3 regions of the Halobacillus sp. genome follow, and region 1 is predicted to be linked to each of the others. Evidence: riboswitches for the same ligand, from Rfam matches in the RefSeq annotation. Region 1 holds a riboswitch; each other region holds the start of a gene.
The links. A riboswitch is a leader RNA that binds a small molecule or an ion and turns the genes downstream of it on or off. The one in region 1 is predicted to bind S-adenosylmethionine.
Positions count from the first base shown of each region.

Region 1 (3,281 bases):
AACAGTCATCCGTGGAGATGTATCATCCGTACATATTGGCAGCAATGTGAACATTCAGGATCTTAGTCTTCTTCATCAGAGTCCTGGTCTTCCATTGGTGATTGAAGATGGCGTTACGGTTGGGCACCAGGTTACCCTTCACTCTCCGCACATTAAGAAAAATGCTTTAATAGGCATGGGGTCCTTAATACTTGACGGAGCTGAAATAGGAGAACAGGCTTTTATTGGCGCCGGCAGTCTTGTGCCTCCAGGTAAAGTAATCCCTCCGAACACCCTTGCTTTCGGCCGGCCGGCTAAAGTCGTACGTGAATTGACCGAAGATGATATCAAAGAAATGAATCGAATCCGAACCAGTTATGTAGAGAAAGGGCAATATTATAAAGGAATACAAGGTTAAACAATCTAACGATCATCGTATCTATATTATTATTAAAAAGGGAACTTCCTCTTTTAGGAAGTTCCCTTTTTAATACACGAGCAGTTTATTAACTGAAACGCTGTTTTAACTCTTCTGCCTTATCTGTTCTCTCCCACGGAAATTCTACATCCGTGCGGCCAAAGTGACCATAGGCAGCTGTTTGCCTATAAATGGGTCTGCGCAAATCAAGCATTTTAATGATGCCTGCAGGACGGAGATCAAACAATTCTCTTACAGCTGCCACGAGGTCTTCTTCAGCTACCTTTCCTGTGTCAAAGGTGTTAATGGAAATGGACACTGGCTGCGCTACCCCAATAGCATAGGCTAATTGCACTTCAACTGTATCAGCAAGACCAGCTGCTACAATATTTTTAGCTACATATCTGGCCGCATAGGCAGCAGAACGGTCCACCTTAGTAGCATCTTTTCCACTGAATGCCCCGCCCCCATGACGCGCATAGCCGCCATAAGTATCTACAATGATCTTTCTGCCAGTTAATCCGGCGTCACCTTGAGGTCCTCCAATAACGAAGCGGCCTGTAGGGTTAATAAAGTACTTTGTGCTGTCATCAATTAGATGAGAAGGGACAACAGGATCAATAACCTGTTCTTTTAAATCTTTTTTTATTTGTTCAAGTGTAATTTCTTCTGCATGCTGGGTTGATATAACGATCGTATCCACTCGAACAGGTTGATCATTAACGTCGTATTCAATCGTTACTTGCGTTTTTCCATCTGGGCGAAGATATTCCAATGTTCCGTCATTACGTACATCTGATAATCTTTTGGAAAGTTTATGAGCTAATGAAATCGGTAACGGCATCAGTTCTTTGGTTTCATTATTAGCAAAACCAAACATGAGTCCCTGGTCTCCGGCTCCTATAGCTTCTATTTCATCATCACTCATTTGACCTTCTCTGGATTCATAGGCAACATCTACGCCGCCGGCAATGTCAGGAGATTGCTCATCAATGGCTGTCAATACAGCACATGTATCAGCGTCAAATCCAAATTTAGCTCTTGTATATCCAATTTCCTTAATGGTTTTACGAACAATGGCTGGAATATCAACATACGTATTGGTACTGATTTCTCCTGAAACAAGTACTAGTCCCGTTGTTACCGTTGTCTCACATGCAACTCTTGCATTTGGATCATTTTTTAAAATTTCATCTAAAATAGCATCAGAAATCTGGTCACAAATCTTGTCCGGATGACCTTCTGTAACAGATTCTGATGTGAATAACCGGCGATTGGCTGGCATTCTGAAAAACTCCTCCTTCTGTAAGTACAAAGTATTTAGACGGAACTCTTTACCAGTATGTGTAGAAACTTTTTCATAGTCTCAATCTATGTTCTTTTCTTATGGATGTCACAACCTAAGGTGCAAGCAATTTGGAATAGCAATCGGCATATCACTTGGTGTAGATATTGCCTTAAAAATAGAAAAAACCCTTCCTGACTCGAGGAAAGGGGGCTGCTTCCTTTCGCTCTTATCGTCCAAGGAGTATTCGTCCTTGCTTCAGGTTAGCACCATGTCATATTTTACATGACGGTTGCTGGGCTTCAAAGGGCCTGTCCCTCCACCTACTCTGGATAAGAGAGTTTCCGTTCTAAGATATCGTATCGAAAACGTACTTTAATGTCAATTAAAGCACTAATGCTGTGAGGAACGCCCATTTCCAGGATTTACTCTCTCGTTTCAATATTGGTCTCCCATTGTAATGGCCACCAAATTTTTTGGCGAAAATAATAAACCTTCTGCCTATTCCTACATAGTATAATTCATATGACTTTTCACATTCTCATTTCTTCATTTCCTCTATACTAAAGGAAGAAATTAATCACCTCTTAACGCACTTGGAAATAATTGAATGGTTTTTCAACTTCACACCGGTATTCGAATGAACGTCTATCCTAAACGTTTTCCCGAATTCACCCATTGCCGTTCCGTTAAGGGATGATTAGATAATAAAAGAATTCCCTGTCCTCAATATTGCTGAATATCTAATAAATGTCGTGCTTTTTCCAGATCATCCAGCTTGCAAAAAACAACTTTAAGATTTAACCTGACAATCACAAAAATTATTGAAAGCATTTTCATTATTAGTATGGATTAATAAAACGATTGTGTTATACTAATGTTCAGATTAACACATAGCTTGGTTTAAAATTTTCTTATAAAGGCGGGTAGACACATATGAGTGCCATTAATCAAATGTCAGAATTGAATCTTTTATTAGCTCAAGACCATGTCCACCATCAATTATCGGTCCCTCAGCTAGTGGAAAGGGTTCTGGATCGCAACGAAGGAACATTGACAAATAAAGGTGCCATCCAGGCCACAACCGGTGCTTATACGGGAAGGTCTCCCAACGACAAATTCATTGTCAAGGATGACCAGTCTAGCCAATTGGTCGACTGGGGCAAAGTAAATCAACCTATTGAAGACAAAGTTTTTGTAAACCTTTATCATAAAGTACTGGATTACTTGAAAAATCGCAATGATTTATTTGTTTTTAAAGGATACGCAGGGGCAGATGAAAAGTTCCGCCTTCCGATTCAGGTAATTAATGAGTTTGCATGGCATAACTTGTTCGCCCACCAAATGTTTATTAGACCAGACGAAGAAGAAGAGAAAAATCATGAGGCAGAATTCACGGTTATCTCTGCACCTACTTTTAAAGCGGACCCTGAAGTAGATGGAACCAACTCAGAAGCCTTTATTATGATCTCTTTTAAGCATCGTGTAGTACTCATTGGCGGAACGGAGTATGCAGGCGAAATAAAAAAATCTATTTTTTCAGTTATGAATTACTTATTGCCACAAAAAGACGTGCTTCCTATGCATTGCTCCGCAAAC
Region 1 is NZ_JBAPTY010000384.1:7,062-10,342, forward strand. Features, by position in the region: gene WAM07_RS16050 (gamma carbonic anhydrase family protein) at 1-397, shown strand, start outside; gene metK (methionine adenosyltransferase) at 486-1,682, opposite strand; SAM riboswitch class I at 1,909-2,021, opposite strand; gene pckA (phosphoenolpyruvate carboxykinase (ATP)) at 2,619-3,281, shown strand, end outside.

Region 2 (3,281 bases), on a different contig from region 1:
GTAATCCTGATATTCTTCAATGGTCAGGGTAATTCCTTTTTCTTCAAGCAATGGTTTAGCTTCCTGAAGTACTTCTGCGTGTGGAACACTTGTAGCTCCTACAGCTATTTCAGTAGTTCCTTCTTCAGAACCGCCGTCGCCGCCGCTATCTTCCGAACTTGAGTTTCCTTCATCTGATGAACCGCATGCTGATAAAAGAATAATTAATAATAAAGTAAATATACCGAGTGTGATTTTTTTCATGAATACTCTCTCCTTTTTAGTAATAAAATTTTTATCTTTTATCCAATTTTCTCGAAACGAAGTCCCCGATAAATTGGAAAATGAAAACAATAATCACAATGAGAATCGTGCAAATAAAGACAACATCAAAGTCGCTGCGCTGAAAGCCGTAGAAATAGGCAAAGTCACCTAAACCACCGGCACCGATCGCTCCCGCCACCGCAGTATATCCGATTAAAGCTATAGCTGTAACAGTAATTCCGGAAACCAGAGCTGGCATTGACTCAGGAAGAAGCACCTTAAAAATCAAAGTAGAAGATTTAGACCCCATCGATTTAGCAGCTTCTATGACACCTTTATCCACTTCTTTCAATGCAATCTCAACAAGCCGTGCATAGAATGGCGCGCCACCTATAATTAACGCAGGGAGTGCCGCTTTAGGACCTCGAATAGTGCCAATGAGAAAATCAGTAAATGGGAATAATAACAGAATTAAAATGATAAAAGGTATAGCCCTGAATATATTAACGACTGAAGCAGTTATCCAGTTTAATATCTTGTTCTGCCACAGACCTCCAGGACCTGACAAGTACAGAAGCAAACCTAACAGTAAGCCTAAAATAAACGTACCTGCTACAGAGATAAGCGTCATGTAGAGTGTTTCATTAGTAGCTGTTATCAAATCATCCATAGTGACGTTTGGGAAAAACTGATTAATCATCTGGACTCACCTCCACTTCTACAGAGGTGGATTGAATATATTCAATCGCACGCGTGATTTCTTCTTTATCACCCAAGAATTGAACAAACATTGTTCCATACGCACCCTTTTGGGTTTGGGTGATCTTTCCGTGCAATATGTTTACATCTAGCACAAATTTTCTGGACACTTCACTGATTAAAGCCTGGTTGGTGCTCTCACCTACAAAGTGCAGACGAAGAATTTCACCAGTTTTATAGGTGTCTTTTATGAGTTGAAGGGAATGTTCCCGTTCAGGGTCTCCCATTACCTGATCGACAAACTTCTTGGTAACCTGTTCTTTTGGATAAAGGAAAACATCAAGCACGTCTCCCTGTTCCACAATTTTACCTTGCTCCATAACGGCTACCTGATGGCAAATCTTTCGAATCACATGCATTTCATGGGTGATGAGTACAATTGTCAGTCCAAGCTTCTCGTTAATATCTACTAATAGATCAAGAATAGAATCCGTTGTCTCTGGGTCAAGAGCTGACGTCGCTTCATCACAAAGAAGAACTTTCGGTTTATTCGCTAACGCACGAGCTATTCCAACTCTTTGTTTTTGTCCGCCACTTAACTGAGACGGGTAAGAATTGCCTCGTCCACTAAGACCCACCAGGTCTATTAATTCATTAACACGTTTGGTTCTTTCGCTTTTTGGTACGCCAGCTATTTCAAGTGGAAAAGCTATATTATCGTGGACGGTTCGAGACCACAAGAGATTAAAATGCTGAAAGATCATACCAATCTCCTGACGGGCCTCCCGCAGCTTCCCTTTGTTTAGAGAAGTTAATTCTTGATCATCGATGGTGACCTTGCCGTCCGATGGATCTTCCAGGCGGTTTAGCAGCCTTATAAAAGTACTTTTTCCAGCACCGCTATAACCGATAACCCCGTAAATCTCTCCTTTTTTTATCTGTAGACTAAGGTCGTCGACGGCACGGACCTCCTGATGTTTTGTACGAAAGACTTTGGATAAGCCTTTAATTGAAATCATGTCGTCTTCCCTCCAATAAAAAAACCTCTCTGCTTGAGAACAGAAAGGTTAGCGTAACAATCTTTATCTGTTCTCTCATCTTCACAAGGAATTACCTTGCAGGAATTGGCACCTTGCCAAGTCTTAGCTTGCCGGTTGCCGGGCATCAAAGGGCCAGTCCCTCCGCCTCTCTGGATAAGAGATTTTACTATATTAATTTATTATCACTTTAATACGTGTACGTACTATAAAGAGGATTCTAGCATTGTTAGAATTTCGTGTCAACTTGATAATAATCCTGTAAATTCGACAAAATAAAAACTCTTCGCTATTTAGAAGAGTTCGTTTAAAACGCTCTTCTCATCTACCAAAGTAAGATACTTTGTAGGAATTAGCACCGTGTTCATCTGCATGAACCGGTTGCCGGGCATCAAAGGGCCAGTCCCTCTGCCTCTCTGGATAAGTGAAGATGTCGCTATTAAATTAATGATTATGTTAGCATGGGGCTATAAATTAAGTCAACAATTAAGGAGTGGTCACGTTGAGGAATGCGCCAAGTTTCGAACTTCCATATATCAATAAGGAAGGAACGTATAACAATAAAGAGGATCTGGGGAAAGTCATAGTACTTACTTTTTGGACCTCCTGGTGCCCCGATAGCGGGAAAGATTTACCCAAAAAAGAACAGCTTTATAAAACAATGAATCATGAGAAAGTAAAAATGATAACTATAAATGTAGCAGGACGTGAACGGAGCGAAGCTGAGGCAGAAGAATATGCAGAAAAGTTTTTATCTCAGCCAGCCCTTAAAGACCAAGGACGAACAATTTACGATTTGTATAATAGCGACGGCGTACCCACCACCGTTATAATTAATAAGGATGGTTTTATTCATTCACAATTCGGGGATAAAGCAAATTTCTTATCCGTTGTAGAATCTCTCGGTGAACTTATCTAGCCAATAATAGAAGTGATTCTATAAATAATATATTTCGGTACGCCCCTTGAACTTTAATGGTGGTTTGGGGAAGAGAAGTTAACTTTTGTTCTCCCGCAAATAAAGTTTTCATAATACTACTGGAAGATTGCAAGCGAATATCATTATGCCCATTATCCTGATGATCTGTTTTAAGATGTACACCTGAATGATCTATATACAGGTAAACTTTAAGACTGCCGACCAGAAGAATTACGTTAAGCGTGCGTTCTCGCCAAGTGGGCAAAAGATCTGTTCTCTGGTTCACTTGTTTAACCCAATCTTGTATGAATTCCATCATTGTTAACTCCTCCTTTATTTGTTAAATAAATTCTTGATAAGGAGGAGTCATCCCTTCTAAAATA
Region 2 is NZ_JBAPTY010000336.1:14,904-18,184, reverse strand. Features, by position in the region: gene WAM07_RS14305 (MetQ/NlpA family ABC transporter substrate-binding protein) at 1-243, opposite strand, end outside; gene WAM07_RS14300 (methionine ABC transporter permease) at 275-943, opposite strand; gene WAM07_RS14295 (methionine ABC transporter ATP-binding protein) at 936-1,961, opposite strand; SAM riboswitch class I at 2,034-2,142, opposite strand; SAM riboswitch class I at 2,298-2,406, opposite strand; gene WAM07_RS14290 (TlpA family protein disulfide reductase) at 2,482-2,898, shown strand; gene WAM07_RS14285 (hypothetical protein) at 2,891-3,217, opposite strand.
Region 2: it holds a riboswitch for S-adenosylmethionine, as region 1 does, so the genes downstream of both, WAM07_RS14295 (methionine ABC transporter ATP-binding protein) here and metK (methionine adenosyltransferase) in region 1, are expected to answer to the same signal.

Region 3 (3,281 bases), on a different contig from region 1:
CCCTTGTTTCCGAGCTTTTTCTATCGAATGTTCCAGTTTATATGGCTCTTCTTTATAACTAAATTCTACATAACAGCTGCTGCGGTCCCAGTTGAACGTAAAATCTTCAATTTTCAATCGCTTCATCACATTGACCAGATTCGTTTCCACCATACCCTGCTCTTTATACGGCATGAACTTTAATAGACTATTCTTGAACATCCCCACGAACACTCCTTTTTGTTTTTCTGATTTTTATAGCGATTCCCTTATACCCATTTAGTTCGACAAAAGGGAGAAAATCCCTGTAAAAATCGTTTTACATTTATCGCTATGATTTTCAAGAATTCCCCTGAAAATCCGACATTTCTGAATACATTCTCCATTGGTTATACACTTGTTTTCCTCACTAAAATTGAGTTTTCAAAGGGGCTTTGAAATAATAGAACCAGTGTGTTCGAAAGGATAGAAGCACAGATTGTCTTGATGGGAGGTTATTAGTAATGAAAGGAAAAGGAATTATTCTCGTCTTCCTGGGTGCGGCAAGCTTTGGCTTCACCCCTATATTTGTAAAAACAGGCTTTCAATATGGGTACTCTCTGGGGGAGTTAAATATTGTCCAAATGTTCGCTGCCTTTGTCTTACTGTGGGGCTTATCTTTTTGGAAAGGGCTGCATGTAAAAGAAATTCAAAGATGGGACCTTGTCAAAATTGCTGCTACAGGCAGTACGGTTGGACTGACGGGTATCTTTTATTACGGAGCGATGCAGTACCTCCCCGCTTCTATTGCGATTATTCTGCTTTTCCAATTTGTCTGGATCGGTATGCTGTATGAATGGATTTTCACCAAAACTCCACCTGAACGCATTCACTTGATTTCCCTGGTCGTCACACTTACGGGGGTCGTGTTAGCTTCAGGACTTACAAATGGTGGTTTCAATTTACACCCGGTCGGTCTTCTACTCGGACTGTTGTCAGGGTTTTCCTATGCCGGCTTTATTTTTTTTAGTGGTCAGGTGGCTGTTGATTCCCACCCTATACTGCGAAGTTCACTTATGGTGACGGGATCTTTGGTGCTTGTGATGCTCATCTTCATCCGCGACATTCCTACCGTTCCCGTCCTGGACATGCGCTTATGGACGATTGGTGCTGGGATTGCCCTAGTAGGAGCCGTTATTCCTCCTCTGTTCTTTGCGGGCGGTGCTCCACTTATTTCGGGTCGTCTCGCTAATGTGCTGAGTTCTGTGGAACTTCCAGTCGCCATTATTTCAGCCATGCTGATTCTTTCAGAAACGGTCACCTTTTTGCAGTGGGTCGGCGTTTTTTTGATCCTTGCAGCTATTTTTATAAATGAGTTTGGCGGTAAGCTGATGCGGGGGGAACAACGGCATCAAGTGAGCTAAGTGCTTCTGTTTTTTTGCAAAAGATAACCTGATTCATTTATGTAATGAATTCATCTGGTTAAGCGATTTCCCCGCTCATCCTTTCCTTATTCAAAAGCTGACACTCAAAAAAGTTGTTGACAGATGATTAAGTAAAAAAGTACAATATTCTTTAAATTCATAATTTTCTTATCGAGAGCGGTGGAGGAAACTGGTCCTTTGATCCCGCGGCAACCTGTTTTATAAACAAGGTGCTCATTCCAGCAGACATTTTCTGTCTGAAAGATAAGAGTCGGGACATTTAAACCAACCCTTCTATTTTTCTTACAGAAAAGTAGAAGGGTTTTTTATATTTTAAACGGAGGGGACATGAAATGACAGTTCAGCAAACACAGAAGAAGTCAGCATTACGTTCGATTGACACACAAAGCAAGCGCACCAGCCAGTTTCAGAATGCGCATTCCATTCGGGACTTTACGTTTACAATTGATGAACCCGAGAAACTTGGAGGTTCTAATGAAGCATTAACTCCTATGGAATACATCACTGGATCGCTTAACGGCTGTTTCATGATTGTGGTCGAAATGGTGGCGAAGGAAAAAGAGTTAACGATTGAAAAACTGGAGGCAGCTTCAAGCGGGGATATCGATCACAGAGGGTTGTTCGGGACAGCTGATGTGAGCCCCCACTTTCAAACCGTGACGCTTGAGGTGGACGTTACATTTGATGAAAAAGAAGTCGACGAAGAAGATTTTATTCAACACGTTCAAAAACGCTGCCCGGCTTACAACTTGTTTAAGGATGCAAACGTAAAGATTGAAGTAATCTGGAACATCAACAAGGAGGTACAAACATGAGTTCATATGGAATTTGGATGATTTCACTTGCCTTATTATACACGCTCGCCCTCATCATCGTTGGTAATGTGGCGAAACGAAAAGCCAATCGCGGCGAGCAATATTTTGTAGGGGGACGGACATTTAGATGGTGGACCGTAGCCTTTTGTATAACTGGCCTCTTCTCAGGTTCGACGTACATATCGATTGTCGAGCTTTCCTACCTGACAGGAATTTCCGCCATCTGGTACGGAGTCGCAGAAACATTACAAGTCTTACTGATTGCCTTATTATTAATCAAATCGTTTCGTGAGAAGTTAGTTGTAACCATCTCGGGGTTAATCGGCGATCAATTCGGCAGACGTGCTAAAGCTTTATCAGGTGCGATTACAGCATTCGCCTTCCCAATGTGGTCCGTCGCTACAGCGATTGCTTTTGCTTCTGCCTTTCACGTGTTTACCGGCGTTTCGTTATCCTTGTCCGTCGCTTTTACAGCGATCTTACTATTTGTTTATTTGCAGTCAGGCGGTATGTGGGCTGTTGCCTTTACACAAACGATGAACACGATTATTTTTGCCATTATGTTTATCATTGGAACCGTGGCCTTCTTCATCAACCCGGGCATCTCCGGCTTACAACAGCTTGCAGCCGAGCAGCCGAGCATGTTTGATTGGGGAGGCGCAGGCCTTCAAGTAATCCTAGTATGGTTTGCCACTTTCCTGGTAAACGTGATTCTAGCGCAGGCAGCTTTTCAAATGGCCTTATCCTGTAAAACGCCTGAAGAAGGACGTAAAGGCTTAATCGTCGCAGAAGTGATGAGTGTTCCTTTTATTCTATTGGGTATTCTATTTGGCTTATCTGCCGCTGCGGTCGTTCCTGACGCAAGCCTCGGACTTGTTGCTCTTCCCCAATATTTAATGGAAGTACTGCCCGCTCCATTCGTCGGCCTGTTCTTCTTAGGCATCTGGGCATGTGCTCTCGGATGGGGCGCGCCTTGTCAGTTCTCAGGAGCCACCAGTCTTGGGAAAGACGTCGGAAGCGCCATTTTCCCTGGGGCCTCTCCAGAACAACTAGTTAAATATAC
Region 3 is NZ_JBAPTY010000155.1:579-3,859, forward strand. Features, by position in the region: gene WAM07_RS06965 (hypothetical protein) at 1-201, opposite strand, end outside; gene WAM07_RS06970 (EamA family transporter) at 483-1,382, shown strand; SAM riboswitch class I at 1,548-1,653, shown strand; gene WAM07_RS06975 (OsmC family protein) at 1,736-2,218, shown strand; gene WAM07_RS06980 (sodium:solute symporter family protein) at 2,215-3,281, shown strand, end outside.
Region 3: it holds a riboswitch for S-adenosylmethionine, as region 1 does, so the genes downstream of both, WAM07_RS06975 (OsmC family protein) here and metK (methionine adenosyltransferase) in region 1, are expected to answer to the same signal.